2 regions of the Paenibacillus crassostreae genome follow, and region 1 is predicted to be linked to the other one. Evidence: riboswitches for the same ligand, from Rfam matches in the RefSeq annotation. Region 1 holds a riboswitch; the other holds the start of a gene.
The links. Region 1 has a riboswitch for cyclic di-GMP ahead of LPB68_RS13305 (methyl-accepting chemotaxis protein). Riboswitches for the same ligand answer to the same signal wherever they lie in the genome.

Region 1 (10,148 bases):
ATCTCCAAGGGATTCGAATCCTTGCATAAAAATGAATTTCCAAATAAAACCGACAATGACTAAACTTAAGATATAAGGGATAAAAAATGCTGTTCGTAACCAAGTAGTACTTCTAAGCTTCATATCCAGAACGAGAGCCAGTAGAATAGCGAGTACATTGACAATAACAATGTAGAGAATCGCATATTTAATAGTAAACAAAGCTGCATTCGTAAAGTTGGTGTCACCACTGAATATTTGTTTGAAATTGTCTAATCCAATAAACGTTGGGTTTTTAGAAATACCGTTCCACTTCATCAACGAGTATCGAATAGTCATTGCAAATGGAATATAGAAAATAGTTATAATACATAAAAGAACAGGAATAGTAAAAGCTCCGAACTCCAGTTTCTCTGTCCACTTTCTTCCAAGTTTCTTCATAACGCACCTCTTTCCCTTCTCTTTGGTCTGAACTATAATCAATACACAATCAGATCTTTTAGGATATATTCATTATAAGATCGGGGTTGGACTTCAAGAATAGAGATATGAAAACAGTTAGGGGTAAAAAAGTGAACTGTATTAGATGGGAAGGTGTATTGGTTTATTATGAGAAAAATTTTGAAAATCCATACTAAATTCACTAACAGAATCTCAAAAAGATTAGTGAATAAGCTTATTTTGCTATTTACGTCGATTATTATACTTATAGTCACATCTCTAACCTTGATCTCTTATCAAATGATTCGGAAGGAGTCTGTGAATAATAGTATCGCGAGTACTAACAATACATTGCTGTTGGTGAATCAGAAGCTGGAGGAATATTTAGAAGGTATCGAACAGCTGTCATTACCTCAGATTCAATATGATGAAATCATGAATGCTATCCAGAATGAAGCAGATGATTACTCGTCGCGAATGTTCTTGGAGGATTATTTGCGAAATTTATTTTTCTCACGGGTGGATATGGAAGCGATTTATTTATATTTGGTGGATGAACATAAATATTATTATATCTCGAGAGAAGCCTATAATATTAGTATAAGAGTCATCGAAGATCCAGATATTATAAATCAGTCTTGGTACAAGCAGTTGATGACGGACAAGCAGAATCAGTTGTTTCAATCCTTCGTTATACCAGACGAAACAGAGGAAATATACCAAGGCAATACGGATTCTACGTTCATGGCATATCACCGTGTATTAAGATCCATTGCATCACGGGAACCTCAAGCGGTAATCTCATTTAGCCTTAACTCATCTACTATGGAGAACATCGTGAAGGATATTCCATTTACCCAAGGAGAACATCTATTGTTGTTAGATACCAACAATAGACCTTTTTATTTAGATGACCTTGGATTTTATGAAGTAACACAGAATGAGGAGTTTATAAATACCACCGCGAATGGTGAAGGAGAACGTATAACTTGGACTGTGGGTGGGAATCGTTATCTTGTTGTATATAATGTTGGAGAGCAAATAGGTTGGAAGCTGATTAAACCAATACCACTCCGAATGCTATATGAAGCTGCGACTACAACACGTAACGTGAGTTACTTTATTGGTTTCTTGTTTTTAATCGTAGCCATTATTCTAGTTACATGGACTGCAAATGCTATCACTAAGCCCTTGAAGAAGCTATCTAGACAAATGGAGCTATTCAGTTCGGGTACATTCGATGCAGTAGCACAAGTACGTGGCCAAGATGAAATTGCTTATTTAAATCGACACTTTAATGACATGGTTAAGCGAACGAATGAGTTGATTAATGAACGCTATAAGATGAAATTAGTGGAGAAAAATGCACTTCTGAGAGCGTTAGAAGCGCAGATTAACCCACATTTTCTTTATAATGCATTGCAAGCAATCTCAACGAAGGCATTAAAGAGTGACCATCTTGATATTGTTGAAATGGTTGATGCATTAGCGCTAACATTGAGATACTGCATCAGTGGTAAAGATATCGTTATAGCAACAGAAGAGCTTAGACATATCGAGAATTATTTATTGATACAGAAGGCAAGGTTCGGAGATAGGATACAAGTGAAGTTTGAATGGGATGAGGATCTGAGAAATTTGCAAATTCCTAAACTATCGGTGCAATCCTTAGTTGAGAATTCCGTTAAACATGCCGTGGAGAAAGTGTCCAATCAAATTTTAATTATCATTCAAGCAAACGTGACTAGTACTCATACGGTTATTAGCGTGAAGGATAATGGACCAGGAATGTCAGTTGAACGATTACAGGAAGTTCTGAGATCCTTCAGTGCAGATGGAGAAGATTGGGGCGAGGAGAATATTGGTCTCAAAAATTTATATTCTCGTCTAAAACTTTTATACGGTGAAGAAGCTGATCTTGAGATAAGGACAGATTCATTAGGAACTGAAATGCACATGTTAATCCCGCTAGGAGGCAACAACAATGTATAACATTCTAATTATTGATGATGAAGAACCTGTACGTGAAGCCATTCGTATTCTCGGAGATTGGGATGGATTGGGAATTAATCAAATTATGGAGGCTACGGATGGGGAGACTGCTCTAGAGATACTGAACGATTGTAAGATTGACATTGCCATTGTGGATATGAAGATGCCTGAGATGGATGGAGTGGAGTTTCTCCAAGTGGTCGAGCAGCAACATCCTGAATTATTAACGATAGTGATTAGTGGTTACAATAATTTTGAATATGCACGTCAAGCCATTCGATCTAAGGTGACCGATTATTTACTGAAGCCAGTAAATCGTGCGGATTTGAGTCAGGCGCTATATAAAGCAGTAGGTCAACTAGAAGCTAAGAGGGAACAAAAGAGCGAGTTCATTGCAAATAATATTAAACTAAATATGTCTTTGCCGAAGTTGAAGGAAAAAATATACCAGTCGCTTATTGATAAAAGCTATAAAAAGTATGCGAATGAGACACTTCTGCCCTTAATAGGGGTGGTTAATCCAGATCATAAATTTGGTGTTGCTGTAATACGTATTCTAAACTTAGAAAGCATAAGAATAAGTCGATTTAAAAGCGATACTAACTTACTCCATTTCGCCGTGGATAATATTATTAGTGAATTGACAGGCAATGATCTTCAGACTTTTAGCTTCTCCAATCCTAAGGAAGAACGCGAGATGATTGCTATATGTACGAAGGATAGTGGGAGTTTGGAGGAATTGTCTTTTCAATTCACATATCTAATGAAGCAAATAGCTTCAAATCTAAAGGATCTATTTGGGATAAAGATCTTGGTTGGTATGGGTAAACCTTGTGGAAATATATTGGATATAGCAGGCTCTTATGAATCGGGGCAAGCTGCAATTCGCACTATTAATTTATTGGATCCTAACGAAGTGGTTATAACTAATTGGGGTCATATAACAGAGACGAGGGACATTCAATCCATCATGGTGAGGATGCCATTTATCTGTAATGCCTTAGAAGCTGGAAATCTGAATCAGGCTCGGAGTTTTATTGAAGAATTTATACAGAAGGTGAAGGGTCTGGGTCATTTTAACCTAGGGGATACTGATCGGATGATCCACGAATTTGTAATTTTACTCAATGATAAAGCAATAGAGTTAGGTGTTTCTTCAGAAAAGCTACCTCGTGGTGGAGTATTCGACTTGAGGAAGGTGGGAATAGTAGCAGACATAGCGGACTTTGAACAGTTTTCATCGTTGCTAATTGAAATTCTCGAATACTATAATGCCGTCATTCGCAAATCTACGTCCACTCATTCGATATTCGATCCCAAGGATATTAAAGACTATATCGACGGTCATTATTTCGAAGATTTCAAAGTATCCTCGTTTACAGAGAAGTATTTTTTGAGTAGAGAATATATTATGAAGCTATTTAAGCAACAATATGGATACGGCATTCATGAATATGTGCAGAAAGTTAGGATGGATAAGGCCAAAGAGCTTCTCCTAGAATCAAACCTAAAGATTCTGGAGATTTCAGAGATGCTAGGTTACAAAGATAAGAACTACTTCAGTAAGGCTTTTCGTAATTATTATTCAATATCACCAACCGAATACCGGATGCAAATATGGCAAGGATAATAGTGAACTTCAGAATATCAAATTACTTTTTTACCCTGATCATTTCACTTATCTACATTACTTATCCCATCCTTTTTCTTTAGAATAGATCTCGAGAGCACAATAGCAAATAAAAGAAGACGGGGGCGTATCTATGATGAAACGATGGTTAGCATTAACGGTTAGTCTTGTGTTAATGGTAGGTCTGCTAGCAGCATGTGGCGGAAATGGCAACAATAAGACGAATACCGATTCACCTAACAATGCAGGAGAAGGGGCTTCATCGGAACCAGTTGAAATTAACATGTTCACCGCTTCTCCAGAATATACGGAAGCATTCAATGCCTATATTGAAGAGTACAAAAAGGTAAAGCCTAACGTAACGATTAATCTAGAAATTATGCAAGCCGACTACAATACTGTACTTAAATCAAGAATTGCTGCAGGTAGTACACCGGATGTATTTCAAACGACAGCTGGTGGAGATATTGATACCTTTGCAGATTATAGTGCTGACTTGACCAACGAGCCTCTTGCTGCAGCAATGACAGATGCTGTACGCAAGAATATGACATCATTAGATGGTAAAGTACTCGGATTTCCTATCAAAGGTAATTTATTCACACTCATTTACAATAAAACATTGTTAAATGATGCAGGAATTACAGAAGTTCCTAAGACAATAGCTGAACTTGAAGATGCCATTATTAAACTTGAAGCTAAAGGGATTACACCATTTGCAAATGCATACAAAGAATGGTGGGTATGGAAACATGTATTCCAGCATTTCGTAAATGCTGCTGCTGAGGATGCAGGTATCACTTCTCAAGAATTGGTGAACAAATTTATTGCAGGTGAAACAACATTTAACGAGTATCCTGTTCTATACGATAGCTTCTTTAAATTTGTTGATCTAACTGTGGAACACGGGACAGATAAGCCACTTGAACGCGACAGCAATGCTCAAATCAGTGACTTTGCTACAGGTGAAGCTGCATTTTTGACAGGTAAAGGTGCATGGGATGAAGAAGCCATTAAGAAGATTAGCCCAGACGCTGAATTCGGTATTATGGGGTATCCAGTAAGTGAGAAGGCTGAACAATCATTGATTATTACAGGATCTGATCAGGCGCTACGTATTTACAAAGATTCAGAAGTAGCAGATGAAACAATAGAATTCTTTAATTGGCTCTATACTTCAGATTATGGTGTATCATGGTTCTCGGAAGTTGCTAAGGTAATTCCTCCGATCAAAGATGCTCCGCTTCCAGAACTTGATATGCCTAAGCAAATGGATGAGATTCTTCAGACGAATAAATCAGGTGATTTAGCAATAAACTATTCCCTAGACACATTCCATCAGAAGTTCGGAGAATTGATGCAAGCCTATATCGGTAAAAGCTCAACGAAAGATCAAACTGTAGATGAAATTCAAAAAGCTTGGATCCAATTCGGTTCAGCTCAATAATAGAATAGAACATATTCATTGCAGAAACGGAACCACCCTAGATAGGATGGTTCCGTTTCTTTTTAATGATATGATCACTAATATGAATATTGAAATACATAAAGGAGATTGAAAAATATATGTCAATTGTACAAAGTGTAGTAGAACTTATAGGACAGACACCGATCGTCCGATTGTATCGTGTGGTTCCCGAAGGAGCGGCAGAAGTATATGTGAAGTTGGAAATGTTCAATCCTTCAGGAAGTGTTAAAGATCGAGCGGCATTTAACCTGATTGACACAGCGGAGAAAAGTGGAAAACTCTCTCCTGGAGGTACTATTATTGAACCTACCAGTGGGAATACAGGGATTGGATTAGCTATGATAGCTGCTGCCAAAGGATATAGAGCTATTCTTGTTATGCCCGATAATATGTCCAAGGAACGAATCAATATTCTAAAAGCTTACGGTGCAGAGGTTGTTCTAACACCTAGTAGTGAAAGAATGCCTGGTGCGATCGCCAAAGCATTGGAACTTAGGGAAGCTATTCCTGGGGGATTCATTCCACAACAATTCGAGAATGCTGCTAATCCAGATATTCATCGTGTCACGACAGCCCCAGAGATATTGGATCAAATGAATAATCAATTGGATGCATTTGTAGCTACTGCAGGCACAGGGGGTACCATTACAGGTACAGGTGAAACGTTGCGCCAGCATCTGCCACACATTTATATCGCTGTGGTAGAACCTCAAGGATCTCCCGTTCTATCGGGTGGACAACCGGGTTCGCATAAATTAGTAGGAACGAGTCCAGGTTTTGTACCGGCCATCCTAAATACAAGTGTATATAATGAGATTATTCAGATTTCAGATGTCGATGCGATTGGGATGATGAAGGATCTAGCTAGACTAGAGGGGATTCTTGTAGGGCCTTCCTCGGGTGCATCTGTGTTCGCGGCGATCCAAGTAGCAAAGAAATTAGGAACAGGCAAACGAGTTGTATGTATAGCTCCTGATACAGGAGAACGTTACCTAAGCATGGAATTATTCTAAAGGTTGGAATATAAGAGAAATGAAAAAAAATCGATAGGGACAATATGATGTATTGTTCTTATCGATTTTTTGATTTTTATTAATCTCTAGGATAGTCCACTTTCATAATGTCTAGAAAGGGTACTCTTATTACTTCTATATCATTCTGGATATGCACTAGTCGAGTTCGTGAATCCAAGGTCATGATGACACCTCTTACCTGTTCTTCTCGTCCCCAAACGGTTAGCATAATTTCACTGTCCTCGTATGTTGCTTCGACCAATTGATTTCCTAGCTCTTCCAATTCAAACTCATCCCGCGTAGGCCTTTTTGCAACTTTTGCCTTAGCCATATACATCCCTCCCTTACACAACAAACAAAGCCCTGTCTCAAGTATAACGTCAATTGCTACCCAAGTCATTGGCAATAGCATCAAGAGGTATGAATGCTGGTTATACCATTACTAATATACTAGAAGACCTAAATGGCACAAGGTGAAATTTAAGCGGGTAGACAAGGGGAGTACTAAGGATGTATAGGTGTTAACAGCAGAAGGATGTAAATACATCATTGGGAGAGTATTGCTGTGATAAAATAGTTCTTCAGGGGCTTAAATGAGATCTTATATAATTTTAAGGTCCTATTTTTTTGTACGTAAATTAGGTGTTTTGATCAATAAATTATATAATTCGACAAAAAAATAGTCGTGTTACATGAAAAAATGATGGATATATTTACAAATTAGTAGTAGAATGAGTCTCATTGTTGTTTATTGTCGAATAAAATTATCGATTTCATATCTTAATAGGGCAAAACTACTGAAAAGTAGTGACGCAAAGCTATAGGGACTAATTCCTAAGGGGAAGTCAGCCAGTTGCAGCAAAATGGATGATCTACAGCTGCTTTGTCAGTTTTTGTGGAACATCCTTTTTTGTTCCATGCCTAATCCAATGCGGACTAATGGATAAGAGAGTGATCGAGATTTTATTGTAAATGTAAAAGGCTAGTAGGAATTACATAATGAAGAGCACCATACTATGAAGACAAAGAGGAGATATATGATGAAGATGCCACAAATATTTAAAGGGATTATTAATAATAAAAGTATTGTCGTCAAAAACATGTTATGGACAAGTTTATTTATTATTTCGTCTGGAATTATATTAATTGCAGCAAGCTATTATATCCAAGGACAGGTTCTAACGAACCAATTGGAGTCGGATTCAAGGAAAATTATGGAAGCCTGGGAGAAAAAGGTTACAATGGAAGAGGCGTCCGAAGCGAAGGCGAATAAAGATCGTCAATCTCCGATCCAGAGAAAAATGGCAGAAGTATTTGCGGAATTGCCTGTTCAACATCCTAACGTAGCTCAAGGGTATTTATTTGGTCCTGAACTAACAAATGGTAATGAAACATCAATCATCGCTTTTTCAGATGAGACCATGGACATGCTTGCACAAGATGGACTAGAACTCGGAGCAATGTACCCGCAACCTGAAATTCATGCAGATGGTGTTAGAGAAATGCTAGAGACCAAAGAAATGGCGTTTACCAAACCGTATGACGATGATTACGGTACATGGGTAACCGTTCTAACTCCATACCAGGATGCCGAAGGTACTATCTATGCCTATATGGGTATAGATGTCGATGCTAGCTTAATTAAGCACGGAAAGCAAGAATTGTTGAAATATACGTCGCTAGCTTTGCTGGTGACCCTACTTGTAATGATAACACTACAATATTTCATTACGAAGCGAACCTTCGCACCGGTGCAACATTTGATCAAGGCGTTGGAGAAATTAAGTAATGGAGATTTCAATGTACAACTTGCAACAAGCAAGGATGAATTGGGTCAAGTAGCGGAGAAATTTAATACGACTGCAGTGAATATTAATCGCTTGGTTACGACGATTAAATCAATATCTATACAATCGGCAGACCAATCCAAAGAATTATTCGCTACGTTGGAAGATAATCAACATATTTCAATGGAGATTACCACGAATATTGAAGAGATATCTGATCAAGCGTCTCAACAAAGTAAGTCAATCATAGAGAGTGTAACTTCACTTGAAGAAATATCATCAGGGGTTAATACGATTGCAGGAAGTACCAATCAGTTGTCTGATACGTCAATGGATATGAGAGATCATTCCGAACAAGGTAGCGAGAATGTTGAACGGGTTATGAAGCAAATGGATGCTATTCATAAATCGGTACTCAACTCAGTGAGTTCGATGGAACAGCTGCAGAAACGTTCGGGACAGATTGGAGATATTGTTCAGGTGATTACTCAGATTGCTACGCAAACACAATTGCTATCTCTAAATGCTAGTATCGAGGCAGCTAGAGCTGGAGAAGAGGGTAGAGGATTCGCGGTTGTTGCGAATGAGGTTAAGAAGCTATCTGAAGAATCAAAAAAATCAGCAGAACAAATAACGGAGTTAATCCGATACATCCAAATGGAGACTCAAGTCGCAGTCGATGCGATCAATGAAGGCGAACATAATGTTGAAGTCGGAATCGAGATTGTTCAAGAAACAGGTAAGTTATTTGCAACGATACAATCGGCTACAGAATCGGTTACAAGTCAAATTCAGGAAGTATCAGCTGCAACAGAAGAAATGGTAGCGGAGACGGAACAAATTACAGCTTCTATTAAACAGCTTGCGGTCATGGCAGAGAGAAATGCCGAAGTCTCGGAAGAGATCAAATCAAGTACCCATGAACAACGTGAATCTTCTAATAAAATTGTGAACACGGCAGAGCATTTGAGTCAAATCTCGACTAAGCTTGAAGAATTAGTTATTCAATTGAAAGTTTAGTATAGACATATCGCATTTGAAGATTGTTTGGGGGTTACCGAACTTATAGAGAGATAATAAGGAGCTGAAGATGTTGAAAGCCATACTAAATAGTGAAACTAAGAAAGATTACTGGGTAAGAGAGCTTCAGACTCCTTTGTCAGCATTAGACATGTATACAGATTTTCCCAAGCATTTGACTTCCAGAGAGGTTCAGAAAACGACATTAAAACTTGAAATAAACTCTGATGAAACGATTAAACTTAAGCATCTAGGTGATATGAGCGTGTGGATGCTTAGTTGTTACTTTGTATTTCTGTACAGAATGACGGGGGAAAGAGATTTAATTGTTGGAGTAAATGATGCAATAGGGAATGTAATACCACTTCGAGTGATATGGGAAGGCGATATTTCATTTCAGCAGCTATGTAACCAAATTACGGAGAAATTAAACACTGCCTATGAGGTTAGTGCCCCATTATCCGAAATTGAACAATTGACAGGGCAATCATCCATTATGAGGACTATCTATGGTGAAGATGATACGGTCAAGGATAGCGATCTAAATTGGATTGTTCGTGAAAATGCCGGCGTATGGATTACTCATATCACCTATCATAAGAACTTATTCAAAGAAAGCACTATTCTTAAATTTTCACGGCACTTCGAGTACATTGTAAAAGCAACGTTAGCCAATAACACGGTTTCCATCGGAAGTATTCCGATCTTAACTGAAGAAGATATGAACGCATATGCTGAGCTCAATAGTACAAACAAAGAATGGTCTGAGATGTTAACGATCCCAGCAATGTTTGCGTCAGCAGTGGAGAAATATTCTA
Region 2 (10,148 bases), 660 kb from region 1:
TCATTGCTGCCAACTCTTTGCCTACACTATAAGGAGTTAATGGAATCTGTATGCGCTCCTCCGTCTGTGAAAGTTCATAGGCAGGATAATAGATTCCTTGAAAGAGGGTGTGGGCAACTGGCTTCAATATATCTTCTGCACGGACATACCGATTCTCATCAAACCATTTGCCATGAGCCTTATGAAATTGAAATTGGGATTTGGGTAGTTTAGCAAGAGCATCCTGTGATAGTCTTTCTTTCGCTTCTGCCTTAGCTAACTTATTCTGCTCTTGTTGTATATCTTGCTGAATCATAAGTTGTTGGATACGTTCATTTTCTTCGGCTTCGTTTTCTGTCTTCCTGTAATTACGTACCTGAAGGACGTTCTCGGTAACAGGCTTGATGGCATCTTCGATTACGCATATTCTTGGCTTGTTCTCAACAATATTAGCGCTGGATAAACACAATCCAATCGAAGCCAGATACTTGCTGATAATGGTTTGCTTGATTTGTTTATTTTTACCGAGTGATAAATACTCATCCAAATGGTCTCGCAAGTCTGCTCGAACGAACAAAGTACGTTGAGATCGTTTCATCGAAACACTGCAAATAGAACGTAAATAATGAATATCAGCTATCCATATTCCTTTCTCGATGATCTCGGCAAATGATTTGCGCTTGGCTGGATTGTTATCTCTTTCGTTGTCTTCTATCATTTCACCAGTTAATATGAAGGCATCAGTAGTATAGTCGTTTCGATTGTCATATTGCGGTGGGAACGGCTTGTTGAGTAAGCGAAACAGGGTGTGGTAGTATAGGTTCTCTGACTGCTGGATCAAAACAGGTTCTTGTTGCGTAATTATGAATTTGCCATTAGAAATTCCGATGTTGCTTTTAGAAAGCTTAATCTGACGTATGCGAACAATGCTTTTTTTCAAGGTGTTATGACCTCCAAGTTTTAAATGTAAAATATATTAATTCACTATATAATTTCATTTGTTACTTTCGGAAAAAGCATCTACCCTTTTAATCACCATTGTTCCAAAACCCTTATAGAACAAGGGATTCTTGCTAATTCGCAATTTCTATCCACCAGTTCAATAAAAGAAAAAATATAAAACTTGCTGATTTTCACTTGTGTTTTAACGTGAATCGTGATAAATTATAAAAGTAAATTATGCAAATTGAATATGTTCTTTTTCAGTTTTTGTACTTTTAATGTTTCAGATCCTACGGAATACAAGATTTATGGATGCACAAATATACCTCCTTAATTGGGAATAGTAATGTAAATATGTACCGTTTATTAGGCACACTAATCTAATATATCTTATGGAAACTACTGTATCAAGTAGTTTATTTTTGTTTATAGAATTCTTACAAATGTATACAAAGTAAAGAACCGTAGGCGATGTGCTCTCGGTTCTTTATCTTTTCTATATACAGACATTCTGGAACAGCAAATACCTGCTCTATAGTAGTTTAAATCAACATTTTATTCTGTAAAATGAATATCCAATTCTCGAAGTTTTGAAACAATATCTACATTACTTTCATAAAATCTAAAACGATCGCCTTGAAAAGTTGATATTAGTAAGTATCTTTCAGCAAGTTCTTCTATCACATCTTCCTTTGTGATTACAGCATCTGAATAATTATCTTCAATTTCTTTCTGTAGTTTTTCACGATCACTTTCACTAAGATTAGAGGAAAAGCTTTGAATCTTTCCTAAAAATCCTACTACTTTTCCTATCCGTCTCTCATATGTGGTCTTAGACGTTTTAGTCACTTTTTCTGAAGTTGACGTGCTGTACTCCGTATAAATCGCATAATCCTTGATATTGCTAAGTTTTATTCGAGTGCTACCGATAATGATAAATAAAGGTTTATTCATATGTAAGCCATCCTTTAGCAAAGTGTTAAACTCAGATTATCATGTTTAAGGATCGCTATCAATAATTTCAATTTGAAACTCGCATTTTATTGAGCAACCTCCAATTTTTCAGATCATTATATTTCGGGCAAGCTTATATATCCAATTGCTTGACCGTTTCCAAATTTCTCAAGCATTTTGGGAGCTGCTTTCTGAAATTTATTAAAAAGAGCACTGTCTTGTAATTCTATACCATCAAAAAACTTTCTCCCTCCGTCCTCACCACTTTCTATGATACTCCACTCTTTCGGCTCATAGACAGATACTACTTCTCCGTTTTGAATTCCAACTACATATCGAATATTTTTAAATCTTCTTTTATCAATAACCCAATTTCCACGAGTTGCATTATATAGATCTTTTCCTTCAGCAAGGGTATTCTGAATTTTAACCATCAATATTTCTTCAGTCATGATAGGCCTCCTCAAATTTGAATGCAGATACAACAGTCATTTCGTAGGATTAAATCTTGGAAACAACAAACCTTCAGTGTTATCAATAGATCCTATTACCCACCATTGCTTTCCTTCGTTTAATTCAGCCATCAGATTATTGTCAGAAGATATACTATATCGATAAAAATCGGGAAGAGAACTATACAATTTAACAAATTCAATCTCAAGTAACTCGGATTTATTCATGAAAGAAGTTGTAATAGGCTCAGCATCCGAAATAATTTTAAGTATGTTTTGTTTAATTGTAAACACTTTACTCATGAGTATCCCACCTTGTTTTTTTTCTTACTTTAGTACCTAATGCAATAACCCATTCATATCATCCAAAATTTACAATTCTCTCGAATAAAGTAGCTACCATCTATTTTAACAGTTTCGTCGGTGAACGACTCTACCTTACCTACTGTATCAAGCTCTCCATCAAGCCAAACTTCTATTTCTCTTTGGAATGAAATTGATCGTTGAAAGTCAGTATCTAGTTTGCATGGTTTTCTGATCATAATGCTCCTCAAGAAAGTTAATTAAATCCCTTTTAATCTGGTTATCATTGGTTCCAGTACACTTTTGGCTATTTCTTCGGTGCCATGACCAACACACGTTTTTTTATTCCATTTGAAGGTATGCAGTTTATCGTTCCCTTCAAACAGGAAAACCAATTCGTCTCCATCCTCTGTTATACCTACTTTAGTATACCTAATACCATTGTCTAGAAGCACATTCTCAAATGCAATACGTAATCGATTTATGTTTGTTGGATTAATCGTCTTAATTTTCAACTCTACCCCTCCATACAAAATTATATTTATGCAGTCATTTCTAATCATTTCTACTGTGGTTACAACCCCAACCCATTCAACAAATCCCTCAACGCAACAATTTCATCCTTGGACAACGTAACACCTTTATCCATCTTATCATGCTCAGGTGACCATTCGCGGATATCATATTTAGGTTCGCGGTCATTCCAGCTAATGAGATTGTTTCTTGCTCTATGCAGTTTGCTCTTGCCCGAAAAGTTCATCAATATTTTTCACTCTTACCTTTAATGTATTATCTAATCCGTCTACTTTGTCTGACCTAGCTGTTCCGTAGACATCGAAGTCCCAATGCCCTTTGACAAGTTTTATTTTTATACTTTGACCCTTGTATTTATTATTTCTGTCAATATCAATATATTTAAATATGATACTTTCTGGAATAATTGCAATTTTACTTTTATTTAATGCTGTTTTTCCACAAACAAAAGCAAAATACATCTGCCTTCCTTCAGATTTAACACTTTTCAACTCATCAATCTGATTTTCAGTAAACGGAAAATTCCATCTACAACCATTCTTTTGACTACTTTCATTGACTGGCTTTTCGCTAGACTTAACATACACACGAAAATCGCCCTTATTAGTAGTGAAGTCATATATTTTTCTATTTGGGTCTATTCGTTCTTCAAATATGGCAGGAACAATTCTATTGTTTAATAGATAAGAAAGAAATGCTCCACAAAAAAAGTCTTCTCGAGTTAGGCTCACAATGAATTCTCCTCTTTATAAATTTTCAATCCGTTCAGCAAATCCCTCAGTGCAACGATCTCTTCTTTAGACAACGTGACACCTTTGCCCATCTTATCGTGCTCAGGTGACCATTCGCGGATGGCGAATCAACTCCAGTCTTTACCACTTAATAGATCAGCAATTTTCTCCGCTTACATTTTTTTCATAACCATCCATGATAGAAACATCATAATATCGTTTTCCCATCATCCCATTTTTAGAAATCTAAATGAAATCAGTTTCATAGTACTTATCAACAAAGAAAAATCTATGATCACAAGCAATATCATAACCGAAATCACTGTGATTTCTTTAAAATGAAGATTATTTCATCTTTAATCTGGGATAATCTTTTTTCAATTTGATTGCGATGGTCCTGAAACATATCGATTTCAGAGCCAGAAAAATCTCTTAATTGATCAGAAAATAAAACGGTATGACCGATCATCTTACCCTGATATTCCAAAGGAGTACAACAATACGATTTAAATCCGTCCGCCATCATTTCCTTCTTATGATTTAATGTTACAATGTCTTCACCGCGTTCAATATTACTTACAATTAATGTATTTCTAAGGTAAATCGGCTCTTCTGCCCCACCTGGAATATCCATTTTGACATCAAGCCCATGTGAATATTCTTTGTAGCCATCTGGTATACTCGGACCTGCTCCGAACCATAATCGTTTTTCATCTTCCTCAAATAAATAAGCTCCACATAGCAGACCATTTAACTTTTCTTCCATCGTCATACAATAATGACTTAGGGAGAGTCGAGTTTGGAGAGAAAACAGTTCTTGATCCCCAATCAGTTCTGAATCGTAGAGTTTTTTGAAAACATTATATAAATCAGATTGTCTTTTGTTCATTGGATGTATTTGTGTTAGTAATGTTCTTATTTCTTTGGTCAGCTTAAAATGTTTCAAGGAATCGATTATATCTTTCATCTTATTTACACCTCGCAGTCTGGCAACATCAAATGCTAGACAACCCCTTCTTATCCTTAGAACTTATCCTTTCCTGAACAACCCTCTCCAAAAGATCACGAACTATTTCAAGGTCATTCGCCGTTAATGGTACTCCATCCCAGTGAAGTTTCGAATTTTTAAGAATCGCTTTCGCATTCGTACATTTATATTGGGGATGAAGATCATCCGTAGCTCCGATTATATAGTCGACGGATGTGTTGAAAAGTATGGCCAGCTTCTGCCACACTTCAATGGGCGGCTGTCGATAATTTAGTTCATAACAGGCATAGGTGCTTTTAGCTACACCGATTGACTCTGCTACAGCTTGTAAAGTCATCTTTCTTTCTTTTCTTAATAATCTTAAAGTAGAGACTTTCATGGGAACCTCCATTTGTTTCGTTATTGATTGCTGGCAAAGTCTAAGATTTTATGTTCAGAATGTCGTAAATCATAAAATTGTCCTTTAGCCTCAACTAAAGGATTGATAAGATCGTCTGGATGGAGCATGACTATACGAGCCACTTGACCATCCGTCAAAATCACATGATCGCCAACCAATCTGTTCATCATGTTCATGATAAAACTATGAACAATCTTTGGATCAAACAATCCATAGGAACTTTTGTAGATTTCCTGAAACACTTGGTACAAGGGTACTGGTTTCTTATACACTCGTTCTGAAATCATCGTATGAAACACATCAGCGACTGATACGATCTTACTGAATGGAGTGATCTTTTCGCCCGAAACTCCAAATGGATATCCGCTGCCATCTTCTCTTTCATGATGCTGAAGCGCAACTAGAGCTTGTTGTTCCGTCATTTCTGAAATATTCCGAATCATCTCATACCCCAAAAGTGTATGGAGCTTCATTTCGGCATACTCGTCAGCATTAAGCCTACTTGCTTTATTTAATATCAAATCAGGAATCTTAACCTTGCCAAGATCATGCAATAAACCCGCAATGGCAAGTTCACTTAGCTCTTCGTCTTTCATCCTCAACCATTTTCCGATTAAAAACGAAATAACCGCAACTCCAATACAATGTCGATAGGTATAATTATCCTTTTTACTTAATTCTAATATAACATTCGATAGGTTATTGTTGATACATAATTCTTGGATTTTCGGCATTAACTCATCCTGTATCCCTTGATTCGATAGCTGTTCCGTTTGGTGATGAATCTTTTCATAGATCGCTTGAACTTCTGAAATCGCTTCTTCCATTATGACTTCCGTAACCAGTTGGATGTCTTCTCGCCATATCTCGATTCCGTGTTGGTGAAGGAGATCAAGATGATGATTGTCTAAGATACTGTTCTGAGGTAGAAGTAAGCTGCCTTGCCTCGAATAAACATTATTATTTAATCTTCTCCCAATAAAACGCGTATTATCGATAAGAGTCACCCACTTAAAGTTGGTTAAAACTGTTATGATCAAACGTCTTTTCTTCAATCGGTTCAAATATATCCATGCTTTGCCGATCAATGATAACTCGACCTTCAAACATTTTCTTCACAATAACTTTCTTTGTTGCTTTAAGGCTTGTCACTACACCTGTGATGCCACCAACATACATGGCAGAGATCGTATCTCCCGCTTCAAGCTTGGAGCCTCGGCAAACGGAATTGTCCAGAAAGAAAATGATATTCCTTGCTGAATAAAGGTCGCATTGGATAACGCCTTCTTTTCGGATAAGGATGTCTCCATTCGACTTTAATGTTGAGTTCTGACCTTGGTTTATGTTGATTTGGACTTGCGATTCCTGACTTAAAGCGACTCTCATGAATGCTTTCTTTAAGACTCGCAAGAAATCTTCCATTCTAGGAGCTGTCATGATTTCCACTATTTTTGTTGGCTGGAGGAATAACTCTAAATAGTTGTTCAGTTCTTGCAAAGCATCTTTATTGTAAGACTGTATGCCTGAAATAACACCCATCAATTCTTTCAGAACATCCCATACTTGCTGATAATTGCTTTCTATAACCAGTAGCAACACTTGGCCATACCGCACTTGCATATTCTTCTTACTGATTTCACTTAATAACATTTTTGCGCTTTGCATCATTTTTTCAAGTATATCCATCAACTGTTTGGAATTATTATAGAGCCTGTTATAAAGCATCCCGAAATATCCAGAATACAAATTACTCCCGAAGACGTTTCCCTTCACTGCAATACTCCCAGTGGCTGTTAAAGTCGAATTAAAAACGCTGCCAGCCACATAAATGTTCCCCAGTGATTCAATAATCATGTTATCCATAACATCTCCGTAGACAATCACGTCACCTGCAAATACGATATTGCCTGTTTGTAAGTCAACGTTACCTGGCACAAGGTAAGCCGTATTGATGTCAAAGTACTTAATTTGATTACCTGTGACTCGAGGTCTTCCCTCTTTTTTAGCAATAACAATGGAATCCGATGTAATCTCTACGTTATCCCTCCCAGCAATACGAATGTCCTTAACCGGATCGGGAAATAACACATTTCCAAGCACATCATACCCCGTTTGTCCTTCTACAGGTGGTGTTTTCTTAGCAATGACATCTCCACTCTTGACGGAGGGAATGTTCATGTGATTTTTATAGTCGATTAACCCCCGTACCTCGGTTAAGATGTTCTCGATGTTTTCCGAGAAGAATATATCCAGTCGGGCGTCCTGACCTTGAACAGGCGGCTTACCTCTTGCGATCTTCACAGGTCGATGAGAAAGCTGAAGGATTTCCATATGTATGGCTGGTACATCCAGATTCATCTTAATGTTCATATTTTCAACTGCTGTAAGAATATCTTGCAGGTTGATGGTCTCCAAAACGATTGATGAATCTTCCTCCGCAGTCAGTGTTACACCCAATTCAAGAGCCTTATCAGCTAACGACCATGCATGTCTCTGTGTGCGATTAATTGTTAAATATGCATCTATTTTGTCTTCTGATACTGATATTTCGAATAAGGGCTTTTCTTCAATCTTCCACTCGATTACGCTTTCAGAAGAAACTTTAGTCTCTTTACTGATCTCTTGTCCATCTATCAACAGCTTGACAGGAGCTTGTACCTTTAAAGTAGGGACTTTACCCCCATTGGACGGATTTCCAACAATGACCTTTCCATGCTCAACCTTAATAAATCCATCCACGACCTCATCATCTAGGTTAATAGGCGTAGTTGAAGATGATCCTATTCCCTCTCGTTCCTGTGAATGAGAATATTGGTCGAGTTTCTTCAACAACTTTAATATTTCTTGTTCACTGATATCTGACATAGGTAACACCTCACTTGTTATATTCCTTTCAATTCGCTAAGGCTGTTGAAACGGCTTCGATAAAGTCTTTATTATCAAACGGTTTTGCGATTACCGTAACACCCTTATTCATTCTCGAATCACACTGTAACTTTTCAATTGAACCTGTACACATCAAGATCTTGGCATCGGGATCTACTTTCGTAATCTCTTCTATGAGAGAAATGCCATCCATAATAGGCATTTGAAAATCGACAATCAATAAGTCGGGGTTCGTCTCAAAGTAGACATTTAAAGCCTCACGTCCATTATTTGCTTGTAAAACGACTTCATGACCTGCCTGAGTAACTAAAATTGAAATCAAGAAGCGAACAGAAGGGCTATCGTCAGCAATCATTATTCTCGCCATGTGTCCCTCCAAATATAAAAATATAAACATCCAGAAGAGTGATGTTTTAGAGGTTCACCTCACCTTCGGTAACTTGGCGACCATAGAATTATCTTCCTTAGGTCCATAGTTTTGCGTCCCTACTTTTTAATAGGTTTGCCGTTTCGATTTGAGCATTATGTAGTTCATGTTAGCTTTATTATATTTGCAAAACGCAAACATTTCAACATTTTTTTGCAATATTCGACACGTTTTGATGGTATGTGTTTAAGCGTCACTATTAATAAAAAAGAATCAGCGACAACAGCTTGTCAGCAAATAAATATTCGCACAAAAAAACGCTGACGGAGATCATATCCTACTAACGCTTTGAGCGTTTCAAAGTTTTATCAATTATGCTTCTACCCTAATCCTCTGTTCCCAATTAATAAACCCCTGCTACTTCACACCACCTCAACCCGCATTCCACCGTTGCATGCATAAATAAACTCTTGCTACAAAACCGCCATGCAAAAGATCAGGGGGAAATGAATGGGGAGACAAACGATTGGAGATGGATGAAGAAGTTCGTAAAGAGGGGAGTCGATTTGGGGAAAAGGCAGGAATATCATGGGTTTCGTGTGCCGCGGCGATCTGACGACAACCCCGAGGTATTTAACGAGGCAAAAGAAAAACCGAGTGAAAACAGGGATATACCTGGTTTTCACTCGGTTTTTTTCGGTTCTTTTGCAGGCTTCTGGGTGTGCCTGGAGGTTGGCGGTATCTGCTGCCTTTCTCATTCACTCACTCAGGAATATCAGGACTTTATTACGATTTTAGCTGGACTTTATTAGTTATATCACGGGTTTATTAATTTGTTACATCCTCTCGATATATCCTTACCACGCACTCCACATGCACCGTATGCGGGAACATATCCACCGGTTGCACCTCAACCGTCCGATAACCGCCATCCTCGAGCACTCTCAGATCGCGCGCTAATGTCGATGGGTTGCAACTCACGTACACCACCCGCTCCGGTTGCATCGTTAGGATCGTCTCTAGTAAGCGCGGATCACAGCCCTTACGAGGTGGATCTACGACGATCACATCCGGCGTGATCCCTTGCTCCTTCCAGCGAGGAATGACATCCTCTGAAGCGCCGACTTCGAATTCGACATTGGTCATACCGTTCAACTTAGCATTAGCCCGTGCATCTTCGATTGCCTCAGGGACAATTTCTACGCCATAGACTTTCTTCGCATGTTGAGCTAAGAACAACGATATCGTTCCGATGCCACAGTAGGCATCAATGACGGTCTCTGCTCCTGTAAGTCCCGCATAATCCAGTGTTTTCCTATACAGCACTTCAGTCTGGACTGGATTCACTTGATAGAATGAACGTGCGGAGATGGCAAATTTCACGTCACCAATATAATCGTAGATGACTTCATTCCCCCACAATACATTAGTCTTATCACCGAAGATGACGTTCGTCTGCTTCGTATTGATATTCTGACATATACTAGTCACAGCTGGCATAGACTTGGTAATCTCGGCAATCCAGGTGTCAACATTCGGTATCTTCGCACCATTCGTTACTAAGACAACCATTATTTCTCCTGTACGGAAGGCCACTTTAACGACAACATGG

Region 2: linked by a shared signal. The riboswitch ahead of LPB68_RS16340 (response regulator) and the one ahead of LPB68_RS13305 (methyl-accepting chemotaxis protein) in region 1 are both predicted to bind cyclic di-GMP.

The regions. Positions count from the first base shown of each region.
Region 1 is NZ_CP017770.1:2,883,174-2,893,321, forward strand. Features, by position in the region: gene LPB68_RS13275 (carbohydrate ABC transporter permease) at 1-420, opposite strand, end outside; gene LPB68_RS13280 (cache domain-containing sensor histidine kinase) at 589-2,412, shown strand; gene LPB68_RS13285 (response regulator transcription factor) at 2,405-4,042, shown strand; gene LPB68_RS13290 (ABC transporter substrate-binding protein) at 4,176-5,489, shown strand; gene cysK (cysteine synthase A) at 5,609-6,523, shown strand; gene LPB68_RS13300 (YolD-like family protein) at 6,603-6,854, opposite strand; cyclic di-GMP riboswitch class I at 7,301-7,384, shown strand; gene LPB68_RS13305 (methyl-accepting chemotaxis protein) at 7,561-9,330, shown strand; gene LPB68_RS13310 (non-ribosomal peptide synthetase family protein) at 9,401-10,148, shown strand, end outside.
Region 2 is NZ_CP017770.1:3,544,380-3,554,527, reverse strand. Features, by position in the region: gene LPB68_RS16395 (hypothetical protein) at 1-919, opposite strand, end outside; gene LPB68_RS16390 (hypothetical protein) at 1,477-1,875, opposite strand; gene LPB68_RS16385 (hypothetical protein) at 1,992-2,327, opposite strand; gene LPB68_RS16380 (hypothetical protein) at 2,364-2,630, opposite strand; gene LPB68_RS16375 (hypothetical protein) at 2,684-2,869, opposite strand; gene LPB68_RS16370 (hypothetical protein) at 2,891-3,145, opposite strand; gene LPB68_RS22375 (YdbC family protein) at 3,205-3,390, opposite strand; gene LPB68_RS16365 (hypothetical protein) at 3,359-3,895, opposite strand; gene LPB68_RS16360 (GAF domain-containing protein) at 4,215-4,862, opposite strand; gene LPB68_RS16355 (helix-turn-helix domain-containing protein) at 4,891-5,262, opposite strand; gene LPB68_RS16350 (HD-GYP domain-containing protein) at 5,283-6,323, opposite strand; gene LPB68_RS16345 (flagellar assembly protein A) at 6,295-8,148, opposite strand; gene LPB68_RS16340 (response regulator) at 8,177-8,536, opposite strand; cyclic di-GMP riboswitch class I at 8,601-8,686, opposite strand; gene LPB68_RS16335 (hypothetical protein) at 9,073-9,348, shown strand; gene rlmD (23S rRNA (uracil(1939)-C(5))-methyltransferase RlmD) at 9,365-10,148, opposite strand, start outside.